One region of the Chryseobacterium proteolyticum genome, then DNA from elsewhere that is predicted to be linked to it. Evidence: riboswitches for the same ligand, from Rfam matches in the RefSeq annotation. Region 1 holds a riboswitch; each other region holds the start of a gene.
What was found. Region 1 has a riboswitch for cobalamin ahead of ACJ5H0_RS07400 (acyl-CoA thioesterase). Riboswitches for the same ligand answer to the same signal wherever they lie in the genome.
Positions count from the first base shown of each region.

Region 2: another riboswitch for cobalamin. It lies ahead of ACJ5H0_RS07940 (TonB-dependent receptor plug domain-containing protein); the one in region 1 lies ahead of ACJ5H0_RS07400 (acyl-CoA thioesterase).
Region 3: another riboswitch for cobalamin. It lies ahead of metE (5-methyltetrahydropteroyltriglutamate--homocysteine S-methyltransferase); the one in region 1 lies ahead of ACJ5H0_RS07400 (acyl-CoA thioesterase).
Region 4: another riboswitch for cobalamin. It lies ahead of ACJ5H0_RS14310 (TonB-dependent receptor plug domain-containing protein); the one in region 1 lies ahead of ACJ5H0_RS07400 (acyl-CoA thioesterase).

Region 1 is NZ_JBJLWK010000002.1:326,084-329,322, reverse strand. Features, by position in the region: gene ACJ5H0_RS07410 (XAC2610-related protein) at 1-328, shown strand, start outside; gene ACJ5H0_RS07405 (HD domain-containing protein) at 334-924, shown strand; gene ACJ5H0_RS07400 (acyl-CoA thioesterase) at 962-1,345, opposite strand; cobalamin riboswitch at 1,459-1,636, opposite strand; gene ACJ5H0_RS07395 (hypothetical protein) at 1,692-2,492, opposite strand; partial or broken gene ACJ5H0_RS07390 (endonuclease MutS2) at 2,723-3,239, opposite strand, start outside.
Region 2 is NZ_JBJLWK010000002.1:447,101-450,339, forward strand. Features, by position in the region: gene namA (NADPH dehydrogenase NamA) at 1-107, opposite strand, end outside; partial or broken gene ACJ5H0_RS07935 (cytidine deaminase) at 215-698, shown strand; cobalamin riboswitch at 804-979, shown strand; gene ACJ5H0_RS07940 (TonB-dependent receptor plug domain-containing protein) at 1,013-2,767, shown strand; gene ACJ5H0_RS07945 (YncE family protein) at 2,873-3,239, shown strand, end outside.
Region 3 is NZ_JBJLWK010000001.1:965,591-968,829, forward strand. Features, by position in the region: gene ACJ5H0_RS04490 (VOC family protein) at 1-223, shown strand, start outside; gene ACJ5H0_RS04495 (Crp/Fnr family transcriptional regulator) at 271-927, shown strand; gene ACJ5H0_RS04500 (Lrp/AsnC family transcriptional regulator) at 819-1,280, opposite strand; cobalamin riboswitch at 1,435-1,620, shown strand; partial or broken gene metE (5-methyltetrahydropteroyltriglutamate--homocysteine S-methyltransferase) at 1,879-3,239, shown strand, end outside.
Region 4 is NZ_JBJLWK010000003.1:726,563-729,801, reverse strand. Features, by position in the region: partial or broken gene ACJ5H0_RS14315 (YncE family protein) at 1-294, opposite strand, end outside; gene ACJ5H0_RS14310 (TonB-dependent receptor plug domain-containing protein) at 291-2,129, opposite strand; cobalamin riboswitch at 2,430-2,613, opposite strand; gene ACJ5H0_RS14305 (transporter) at 2,714-3,239, opposite strand, start outside.

The sequences.
Region 1 (3,239 bases):
TCCTTCCTATGACGTATATGTCTATAATACGACAAGAAAGCAATTCGTGATCAGTGAGGAATTAACTGATCTTGCCCGCGAAAATCTGGGAATGTTTCAGACAGATCCAAAAAGGAAAAGACTCATAACATTTTCTAAATCCGGTTGTTGCTGGCATTTAACCACAGAATACAGGGTGCTGCCCGGAAAAGGGCTTGATAAGGTCTTTGAACTGGAAGAAGATGCCATGAATGGTGAATCTGTAAAAGTAACCCGACGTGAAAAGATTAAAAATAAATGGATCATAAAAACAAAGAGATATCCAATCAAAGAATATTATAAAGAATAGGAAACATGAAAATACAAAAGGAAATTGATTTTATTCTTGCTGTAGATGCATTAAAAAATGTACAGAGAAGGAATTATAATGCGGATGATTCAAGAAGAGAAAATACTGCTGAACACTCATGGCAGATCATTATTTTAGCACAGGTACTTTTCCCCTATGCTAAAAACAGGGCTGATATCGATCTGTTAAGGGTGATACGGATGCTTTCTATCCACGATCTGGTAGAAATAGAAGCTGGAGATACATTTTTATTTGATGAAAAAGCCATGGTGGGCAAATTTGAAAGAGAAAAATTGTCTGCCCAGAAAATTTTCGGGATTCTTGATGAACCTTTGCGTTCGGAATTCTTTAATTTGTGGCTGGAATTTGAAGAAGAACAGACCCCTGATGCTATTTTTGCCTGTGCAATAGACAGGATCATGCCGTTTATTCTGAATTCGCATACTTCAGGAAAAAGCTGGACAGAAGCTAAGGTAACAGAAAGCCAGATCAGGAATATGCTGGAAAATGCGATCAGCCGGGCTTCTGATGAAATGGGAGAAGCATTCCAGTTTTTACTAAGTAAAAGTTTAGAAACAGAAAAAGTTTTAAGATAAATAAAAACGCAAGCCTTCGGCTTGCGTTTTTTTCTGATTATAGTATCTGTACAGGCTTTTTAAATTCGTCTATAGCTACGAAAGTGAAATCTCCTACAATAGCTCTTTCTCTTTCATACGAATACATCTGTTCTGTATAAATTTCTACGTTTACCTTCATACTGGTAGTCCCGACATGGGAAACTGTTCCTATTAATTCTACAATAGTTCCTGCAGGAATAGGCTTTTTAAAATCAATTTTGTCGCTGCTTACAGTTACCACTCGTTTTCTTGCAAAGCGGGTAGCGGTAATAAATGCCACTTCATCCATCAATTGCATCGCTGTACCACCAAAAAGGGTATCGTAATGATTGGTTGTGTTGGGGAAAACCGCTTTAAAGATTCTGGTTTCAGATGCTTGAATTCTTTCTTCTGTAGTCATATTTCATTATTAAATTAAAGCGGGATGAAATTATTGAAATAAACAGAATAATCCAGGAATTAGTATATTCCTGAAAACATCCATCAGATCAATAAACTTCAGGCCGCGAAAGTTTCTTGTTCAAAGAAAAGGCAGGTCTCCTGACTTGTAACATCTTTAATCCCTTCCCATGCATGGCACAGTGGATCCTACATAAAGACTTTTGTTACTTACAGTTGCGCGACAGCTCGTGATTTTCACACGATTCCCTTTTAATCTGCGTTAGGCAGAACCCATTCCTGTGATGAATAAGTGGTAAGACTTTTTCAAGTGCAAAAATAAGGATAATACAGAGAAGTAAGGTGAATTATTCCGGATTTTTAAAAATAATCTGATGAGCCACCCGGCCCTGTCTGATTGTCCAGAGTGTGGTATACCTGTTTTCACCCGATCCGTTCACCATATAAAGGAAAATATTATCATTATCAATAGCAGCTACACTGATGTTATTGAAATCCATAGTAGGCTGGAACATATTTTTGATGGCTTCTCTCACAAAGACAGAGCCACGCCCCACCTGCTGTACCCGGATCGATTTGATTTCGGTCATCCCTTCCGGAAGTTCTTTGCTTATTCCCCAGGGTTTAACTTTATCAATGGTTAATATCGTTCCATCCGTATCTTTTTCCTGTTTACGGTAGCTGGCATTAGAAGGATAAATATCGATGATTACTTTACTCCTTTGAGCGGTAGGTATTTTGGGATTATTATTATCTGTGAAAATGAGTGATCTTCCGTTTTTGGATTTGGAAGGTGTATATTGAGGCAACTGATCAATAAAGGCTACACGGTCTTTATTCACCATACCTTCCTTATCAAGATTTTCATATCTCACAAAAGGCTTTTCAGTATCCTGCTTATCGGGATATTTGATCCATAGCCATTCTGTTTCTCCGGGAGCCGGTTTTACATAAAGAAAAACATCCCCTTTACGCATTCTGATTTTGTCTACAATTTTTCTGTAATTATCCTTTGCCACCCGTACATTGGCATAGCCTTCTTCTGCTTTTACAACTCCAAAAGGAATTTTTTGCTGCCCTTTTAGGAAGGCTAATGAAAATAAACTGAAGGCAGATAAATAGAATGCTTTGTTTACGGAAATCATCATGAAAAATTTTTGATACTTCAAATATATAAATTAAAAGCATTTCGGAACATAATTATAGCTTCTTAAATCTTCTTTATTTGCTAAAGGAAGTTTTTACAAAAGAAATTTATTCTATTAGGTTGGAGGGGGATAGAAATTTGGTAAGGCGAAATTTTTTGGGAAGAAGGAAGAGTAAAGAGTAAAGAATAAGAGAGTGCTAAAAGCACTCTCCTTTATTATTAAATTAATTTTTAAATTCTTTCAAGTTCATCGGCATCAATGGTCGTTTTAAAGGTTCCATAATTGACAATCACTTTATTTCTTGAAATTTTTTCAATCGTGCCGACACTGGTACTTCCTGTAATACGCACCCGTTGTCCCACTTTCATCCAGATCTCACGATCGGTTTTGCGTTTTTCTTCTATTTTTTCGTTGGTTTCTGCGATTTTTTCAATAACTTCTTCTTTTTTCAGCTGCTGGGTGATCTTTCTTTTTACAATCTGAAGACGTTTGGTTTCATCTTTATCAGCACCTATTTTTCTGAATTTTTCCTGTTCTAAAATCTTCACGAAATCTTTTACCACATCCTTCCTGGATTTTCCCTTAACGTAGCTTTCGATAAAAGATTCGATTTTGTTCCCGAACTGAAGCTTCCGATGTTCTTCTTCATACAGCTTTTGAAAATTGAATAATTTTTGCTGAAGTTGTTCATTCAGCTTTTGAAGGTTATCCCGTTTATCTTCTACCGATTCCTTTCTTTCAGCCAGA
Region 2 (3,239 bases), 120 kb from region 1:
TGAAAGTCATTAGCCATTCCGTTTTCACTTGAATACATACACATAGGTGACATAACCCATCGGTTAGAGAGTTTAATATTTCTGAATTGTATCGGAGTATATAACATTGTCTATTAATTTTTGAATTTTACTAATGGAGAGGAAATAATCCCGGGTTGCCCACGTGATTAAAAAGAACTAATTTTACCTCCCCTTTTTAGGCTCCAATAAATATATGAAAAAAGATATACAGATCGGCTACGAATATTTTAAAAATAGCTCTGAACTGAACGATATAGAAAAAAAAACTTTTCGAAAGAGCAAAACAAGCCCGCGAAAATGCTTATGCCCCTTATTCCCAATTTTTGGTCGGGTGCTCCGTATTACTTGAAAACGGAGAAATATTTTCCGGTAACAATCAGGAAAATGCAGCTTTTCCATCCGGACTTTGTGCTGAAAGAACAGCTCTATTCTGGATAGGTGCAAATTTTCCTGAGGAAAAGATCAAAAAGATTTTTATCGTAGGAGGCCCTAAAGAATCTTCTGAAAAAACACCACCGATTCCCCCGTGTGGCGCCTGCAGACAAAGTCTTATTGAATACGAAACAAAACAAAAAGAAAATATTGATCTTTATTTTTCCAGTATGAATGATGAAATCGTTAAGGTAAATTCGATTAAAGATCTATTGCCATTTTACTTTGACTCGACGTTCTTGTAATCGTGAAACTCTCAATTCTGAGGTTCTGGGAATCGTTATTTTTTCTGCAGACCATTGTTTTGATTACAAATTAACAGATACGACTGAGATTTCTTTTTAAAAACTTATCTTTGCAAAAATTTTGGTTTTCAAGCTATTGAAATAATAGGGAATTGGGTGAAAATCCCAGACTGTCCCCGCAACTGTAGATCGCAATTAAAATTTCTATAAGAAACCACTGTGAAAACGGGAAGGTATAGAAATGCGAAAGTCAGGAGACCTGCCAAAATGATAATATCAAAAATATATTGCTTTCGGTGGAAAAGTAAAATAGTATGAAAAAAACCTTAGTACTGCTTTTATCGTCATCTGCTTATTTTCTTTGTCTGGGACAAGAGAAAGCAATCGATACCGTTTATATTTTTGACAACCAGATGAACAAGGTAAAACTTTTTCATAAGGTTACTCCCATTACTCCTCAGGATGCTGAAAAGAATTCCACGAATCTTTCAGAACTTTTACGTTTCCAATCCAGTATTTATATCAAGGAAAACGGACGAGGTGCAGTTTCTTCGCCTTCGTTCAGAGGAACCTCTGCTCCACAGACAGCCTTTGTTTGGAATGGAATCAATATCAATTCGATATTTCTTGGTCAGGGAGACATTAATAATATTCCTCTTTTCGGATATGATGAGATCGGAGTGAAAGCCGGTGGCGGAAGTGTAATATACGGAAGTGGTGCAATCGGCGGAAGTATACATCTCAATAATAATCTGGATTTCAATAAAGGTTTTAAAGCCTCCCTGTATTCTGAGGGTGGATCATTTGGTACTTTTAATAATTTCGGAACGGCCTCCTACAGCAATGAAAAGCTGAGTTTTAAAGTCTCAGGAAATCATTCGATCAGTCAGAATGATTATAAAGTGGAAGAAAAAAACTATATTAATAGAAACGGCAAATACTTTAACAGTACGTTTAATGTTGGAATCTCCTATAAAATTGCGAGACATCAGACGATCTCATGGCAAAGTCAGTTTTTTGACTCGACACAGAATTATCCGATTTTTGTAGAGAATGGCAACCGTACAAAATACGAGACACAAAGCACCAGAAGCTTACTTTCCTGGGATATTACTAAAAGTAAATTTTCAAATAGCTTAAAAGCTGCTTACACAGAAGAAAATTTCCAATATTTTGGCAATTACAATGCTCCGAAGACCAGTGGTTCAACAGGGAAAAATTATATCTTTAAAAATGATTTTAATTATTTCATCGTACCTGAACTTAATGTCAACATCATCACCGAATTCCAGGTAAACAAAGGTGAGGGGTATCAGCCTGATCTCCAAGGTGTAAAAACTGAAGGAATTGGTAATGTAAGTAGAAATGTAGGCTCTTTAGCGGGGTTAATACGATATTTTCCGACGAAAGATCTGCGTTTTGAAGCTGGTGTTAAAAAGGATTTTGTAGAGAATATAAGTTCGCCATTGCTTTACTCATTCTCGGGAAAATGGAGTCCGGTACAATGGTATAATCTTGGAGTAAATGTATCCAGAAATTTCAGATTTCCAACATTCAATGATCTGTATTGGAATCCCGGAGGAAATCCAAACCTAAAACCGGAAAGGTCTTACCAGATGGATATGGACCATGAGTTTAAATGGGGTAATATTAAACTTGCATTAAGTCCGTATTATCTTTATATATCGGATAATATAGTGTGGTTGCCGACAGCTCACGGATATTGGTCCCCAGTTAATATCAATAAAGTGAAGTCTTATGGTTTAGAATCACAGATTACTTTTGATAAACAGCTTAAAGAACACCATTTTAGATTTAATATAGGATATACACTTGCAAAATCCATCAATCAGGAAACTAAAAAGCAAATGATGTATGTCCCTCTCCATAAGGTTTTTGGAAATTTTGATTATCAGTATTCTTTCCTAAAACTTTATGTTCAGGGAGTTTTTAATGGTCTTACATACACTACAACAGATGAAAAAAGAGAAGATGCGATAGATTCTTATTTCGTCATGAACACGGGTGTATCAGCAACGATCTTAAAAAAAATATGTCTTAGGTTTTAAAATCAATAATTTAACCAATACTGTTTATGAAACGGTGTCTTATTATCCGATGCCAAAACGTAATTACAGTATTTCCGCAACGATAAATTTTTAATAAAAAATAACATGAAAATAACTAGACTTTTACAACTATTATTTGCTGTAGTACTACTTTTCAATATTTCCTGTAGTACTGATAGTGATAATACTTTGCCTGTAGTAACTTATGAAAACGGATATTTAATTTCGAACGAAGGAAATTTCGGAAAGCCAAATGCAGAAGTAACTTTCGTTTCAAGAGACTTAACTTTTAGTCAAAACAGCATCTTTTCCAAAAATAATAATGGAAACCAATTGGGTGATGTTTTACAAGCTATGGCATTCAACGGGGATAAAGCGTATCTCTTGTTAAACAACTCAAATAAAATCCAGGTAGTAAATCGATATACTTTTAAAAGTGCAGGTGAAATTACCAATCAAATAGATAATCCCC
Region 3 (3,239 bases), on a different contig from region 1:
TTTTGGAAACCAAAAAATCAACCTGCATCAGAAAGGCAATGAATTTGAGCCAAAGGCACTACATGCTACTCCCGGTTCTGCAGATCTGTGCTTTATTGCCACAACAGATGTACATGATATTTTAAAAGAACTTAAAGAAAAAAAACATCGAAATCATCGAGGGTATTGTTATCAGAACCGGAGCAACAGGCAAAATAAGGTCCGTCTACTTCCGGGATCCTGATCAGAACCTGATTGAAGTGAGTAATTATATTTAAAATCTTCTTGAGCATGTCCCCAGATAAAAACGCCTTGGCTAAAATCCTTAGTAATTTCGAACAGGAAGAATTACCCAACAAAACCTTGCTAACGGAAGAAGGTAAGATGGCGCGTAAATTTTACTATCTCAAAAAAGGAGTTGCCAGAGGTTGGCTTAATAATGACGGTAAGGAAATTACATTTCAGTTTTTGTTTGAAGGAAACTTTATTTCGTCGTGGGAAAGTTTGTTTTATAATTCTCCAAGTATTTATAATATCGAAACGATAGAACCCTGTACTGTATACAGCACTTCTATTGAGGATTTCAGACAAATAATTGAAAATAATCCGGACAGCAAGGAACTTTATTACAGCTATCTACAGGAACGCTTACTTAAATATCAGAAGCTCTTTATTTCCCGTATAAAAGATTCTGCAGAGGAAAGATATAATGAGCTTATAAAGCAATCCCCCGAGATTTTCCGCCGGGTTCCTCAGTATTATATTGCATCTTATCTTGGTATCACTTCTGTATCATTAAGCAGGATCAGAGGAAAAAAAAATCTAATAAGAGATGTACTCTATATAGTAACTCCATGGTTATTCTTCACTTCTGCCATTACAAAAGTACTGTGTGTGCTTCCTATCGAGTCGACGGAACCTAATTTATTAAATACAAAATCCTGGTAGTGTTTCATATCGCGTACCTGAACTTTGAGAAGGAAATCAAAATCGCCCGAAATATTATAGCATTCCGCAACTTCGTCTATCAGTGTAATTTCCTGTACAAAATCATTTCCCACAGACCTGTCGTGGATCTTTAATTTAACCTGACAGAAAACTGTAAAACCACGATTCAGTTTCTCAGCTTCCAGGACAGCCGCATAATGTTTGATATAACCCTCCTGCTCCAACCTTTTAACACGCTCAAAAACAGGAGATGGAGAAAGATTAATTTCCTTTGCCAATTCTTTAACGGTCAATTTTGCATTTTTTTGAAGGATCCTTAACAATTGAAGGTCTTTATCGTCTAGTCTTTCCACAGGATAATATTCTTTTTTCGATTTATATTTTCAAATTTACAGAATAAATAACTTACAAATTCAATTCAAACAAAACAATATCCTTAATTTTTACATTTAAGCCAATTAAACATCTTAAATTAATACCTTTACACCCTATTTTGTTCTTTAACATACTTCATCAAACGGAAAAGGTTTTACTTAAGGTAGATTAATAGGGAATCGTGTGAAAATCACGAGCTGTCGCGCAACTGTAAGTAACACAACAGAGGTTTTTGTCCCTGAATATCCACTGCCACAAGCGGGAAGGATGACAAAAACTGTTACAAGTCAGGAGACCTGCCTGTCCCGAATTGACAATGCTTTCGCGGTCTGAAGCTTTTGGTCATACAGATGATACTTTTGAACGTATTGGATTGGGTTTTAACTCAGAATTTATTTGAGTTTAAACGTAATGTTTTTTATGAAAATTAATTTCAGGTTACCTAACAATCTACTCTTCACTGGGAAAATTACGTCTATATTGTATCTTCTCTATTGCTAAAAACTATTTCCCGATTGCGTTATGAAGCATTATAAGAACTTTTAAAACCAAAATTTAATTAAAAGTTTAAAGAAAATGCAAACACACATCCTTGGCTATCCGCGAATCGGTAGCAACAGAGAACTTAAAAAAGCCTGCGAACTATATTGGGCAGGTAAAACATCGTTACAGGAACTTTTAGAGGCAGGAAAAAAGATCAGAAAGCAAAACTGGGAACTACAACAAGAAGCCGGAATTGATCTGATTCCATCCAATGACTTTTCTTTTTATGATCAGGTATTGGACATGACATTGTCTGTTGGAGCTATTCCTTCCCGTTATCAGGATATTACACCAAATGAGCTAGATCTTTACTTTGCTATGGCCAGAGGTTATCAGAAAGAAGGGCACGATATTACAGCCATGGAAATGACAAAATGGTTTGATACCAATTATCATTATATCGTTCCAGAATTCCAAAAAGATCAGCAATTCAAATTATTCTCCCATAAAATCGTTAATGAGTTTATTGAAGCGAAGGAAGCAGGAATTCATACAAAGCCTGTTATCCTTGGATTGGTAACCTATTTATTATTAGGAAAAGAAAAAGAAGAAGGTTTTGATAAATTGGATTTAGCACAAAATCTGCTTCCGGTTTACGTTGAGATCTTAAAAGAGCTTGAAAACAACGGAGCAGAATGGATTCAGCTGGATGAGCCGTTTTTAGCACTAGACCTTGATCAGAAAGCAAAAGAAGTTTACCAGAACATTTATGCTGAAATTGCCAAACAGTTTCCGAACCTTAAATTTATTGTGACCACCTATTTTGATGGGTTAAAAGATAACCTTTCATTGGCCACTACTCTACCTGTTGATGCACTACACATTGATCTGGTAAGAGCCCCGGAACAATTGGATGAGGTCATCAATGCAATTCCTGAAACATTAATCCTCTCATTAGGAGTCGTAGACGGAAGAAATATCTGGAAAAACGATTTCAATCAGTCTCTGGTTTTCATCAAAAAAGCTATTGCAGCATTAGGTTCTGAAAGAGTTTTCATTGCACCGTCATGTTCATTACTTCATTCTCCTTTCGATCTTGACCTGGAGAAAAATGAAAATATACTATCTCCGGAGATCAAACAATGGATGGCTTTCGCCAGGCAAAAAGTTTATGAAATTGTTACCTTAAAAAAAATTAGCTTCAGAAAACCCGGATTACAATACTTTACAGGAATTAGCTGAAAATAAAAAAGCTATTGAAAACCGAAAAGTTTCAACACTAATTCACAATCAGGATGTGAAAAACCGTGTTACCGTAACTACAGAAAGTGACGCACAGAGAAACAGTCCTTTTAATGTGAGAAAAGAAGCACAGCAGAACGCATTGGAGCTTCCTTTATTTCCAACAACAACAATTGGGTCCTTTCCTCAAACCAAAGAAGTAAGAAGCTGGA
Region 4 (3,239 bases), on a different contig from region 1:
ACCTCCGTAAATCTGAATATCATTTCCCACATCGCCTAATTCTTTAACAACATTGGGATTAATTTCTGCATAAATATTTCTTCTGTAGTTTCCTGTTGTATAATCAAAAAAATCAAGAGTGCATTTATTGCTCCCCATATTTCCTTCATTCAAAACATAAAAACCTTTGATTGCAGTATTTTCCGGTTGTGTAAGACCCGTCTCAACTTCTTCTTTCGGAGTGTATTCATCTGTTCTGCATGACAGTAGTGAAAACGCAATGAATAAGAACACGTAATAGCTTATTTTTTTCATAATGTATAGCTTACAATAAGTTTAAAATTTCTTCCTGGCATTGGATAGTTCCTTACCACATCATAGTGCTGATTCAAAGTATTATTGACCTCAAAGCTTACCTTGAACTGGTGAGAATACCAGTTAAACCTTTTCTGAATCGATAAATCGTGCGTATACCAGGGTTTGATGAGATTATATTCAATATTGTTTTGTTGTGCATCATAACGTTTCCCCGTATACATAAAGCTATAATTAAAGCTCCACTCCTTATAATCAGCCATCAAAGTAAAAGTTCCTGAATGCCACGGCACATAAGGAATCTGATCTCCATAATATGACTCTCCTTTTTCAGTAAAATCGCGTGCACTTTGGTAGGTATAGCTCAACAATGGTTTCAATATTACTTTCCCAAGGTCCAGCTCAGCCTGTATATTCACATCTGATCCTATGATCTGAACATCTCCAAGATTCGTCATCATCCATCTGAAAAGATTGGTTGTGGGCACTGCAATGATCTTATTTTCCACTTTGTTATAATACCCGTCTGCCTTGAAGTAAATACTTTTCAGAACCTGATGGTTATAAGTCTTCTGATAAGTAAAACCTACGTCATATTGATTGGTAAATTCAGGTTTAAGAAAAACATTCCCGATCATGGTATAGTACAGGTCATTGAAAGTCGGCATTCTAAAAATCCTTTTATAAAATGCTCTCACAGTTAAATTCTTAAAGGCCAGTGGCTGGTAACTCAAAAATGCAGAGGGTGTCCATTCACTCTTATCCGGCGACTTGGAATTACGTTCAACATTCTCCCGAATAAAAGTGCCTAAAACACTTCCAAGAAATTTAAACCGGTTCCATTGGTAAGTGGTTGCAAAAGCAACCAATGAGGTATAACGCGTGGGAAATGAGAAAAGCTTAAGATCGGAATCCAGATTATTATACTGGAAATCAACATTAGCACTAACATCCCAGTTTGGTGTAATTGAGTAAATATTGGAAGATGATAAATATAATTCTCTCTGGATATATGTATTATCCGTTTTTAAAGCCGTTTCAGCTACATTTACCGTATCCATATACCGGGTATAGTCGTAGGCAAATTTAGCTTTGAGCTGAGTCTCAAATTTTGAAAATATTTTTTTCCTCAGGTGAGCCTGAACAAAATAATTTCTATCAAGTAATTTTTGTCCTTTCGGATCAAAACCATTATTCACAATTGCTGAGGGAATCCCACGATCTGAAATATATCCGTAGCCCCTGACATTCCAGTCTCCATTATTCAGATTTCCCTGCAGGCTGGTCTCAAATCTTTTGGCAGTAATATAAGAATCATATCTTGTTGCAATTGTATCATTGGCTATAGTACCATCAGGGTGTTTTTTCTGGTATTTGTATTTATATTGTCCGTCACTCTGTATAAATTCGGAGCTGAAACTTACGGAAATTTTATCTGAAAGCTTTTGCTCCAATCGAAATGACGGGTTGAAAAGATCGATTGAGCTGTTTTTTATTCTAAGTACAAGATTCGTTTTTTTATTTCCGGAAAAATAAGGAGTCTTGGGTTGGAGATAAATTGAGCCGGAAGATCCAAAATCTTTTGCAGGCTGAAAGATCTCACTTTTCTGTCCGTTGTATAATGAAATTTCTCCGATATCATCCAGCGAAAACTTTCCCAGATCGATAACCCCGTTTTGTGCATTTCCCAATTGAATCCCATCATAGAAAACACCGACATGCTGGCTACCCATGCTTCGGATATTAACCGTTTTCAATCCGCCAATTCCACCGTAATCCTTGATCTGTACTCCCGAAAAATAGCGTAATGCATCGGCTACGGACTGGCTGTTCAACCTTTCCAGCTGTTCTCCTGAAAGAGTTTGAGCGGGAAGAATTTCTTTAAAATCTTTTTTATAATGGTAACCGGAAGGATCCCTTTTTCCTTTATACTATCTCTTGACTGAGAAAAATAAAGCTGGTTAATTAGCACAAGGATTGTGATAATTATTTTTTTAGTTGTAAAAGTAAATTTCGGTTCCATTAGCTCACTGAGAATAATCTTGACACTAATGGATATAAGAAAGCAGCAATAACATTGTACAGCCATAGCTGCACAGAAGCATTGTTGTCCTTAGCTTTATTCCACGAAAGCATCAAACTTTAATCTTCTGGCAGGTCTTCTGACTTACTCCATTTTTGAAATCCTTCCCATTAAAAACAGTGGATATATACATCAAAAATTTTGGTTTAGAGTTTACAGCAGCGGGTCTGTTCCGGATTTACACCGGATTCCCTTTTAAAAGCCTTTTACAGCTCACCAGATTCCGGCAAAGATAGAAAATTCTTCTTAGAAACAATATTATACTTAATAAAATGATTTTCAACAGAATAAAAACAAACATTCCGTTACATGAGTAACGGAATGTTCATTTGATTTTTATATCCCAAAGTTAATAAACACACTGAATCTGGATTTAGCTTCAATGTTTCCACCGGCCAGATTTGAATAGGCAGGAAGCATCAGTTCACTACCCAGGCTCCATTTACTATAGGAAAGTTCAAAGCCTAATTTTCCATATAAAGCACTTCCGGCAGTATCCGGTAAGGCTTCATCAAATTGCTTATTCCTATCATATACTTCTCCCTGTAATCCGGCTTTCCCGGAAAAGATCATTTTTTTGTCCGCATAAAGCTGATAAAATCCGGTAGCTGCATAGTTCCATTGGTTTCCAAACTGATAATACTTCTTATTTTCACCTTTAACAGTATAATCCGTATTAACAATTACCGCAACTTTGTTCTTTTGGTATTTATAATTCACAACCATCTGATAATCCCAGCTTCCTGTTCCCAATTGGAAACTCGGATTCACTCCCGTAATTCCTTTTTCATCAAATCTTCCTAACGGAACTTTTATTCCTAATCCTCCATTTAATTGGTGAGATGCATCTTTAGAATTGATC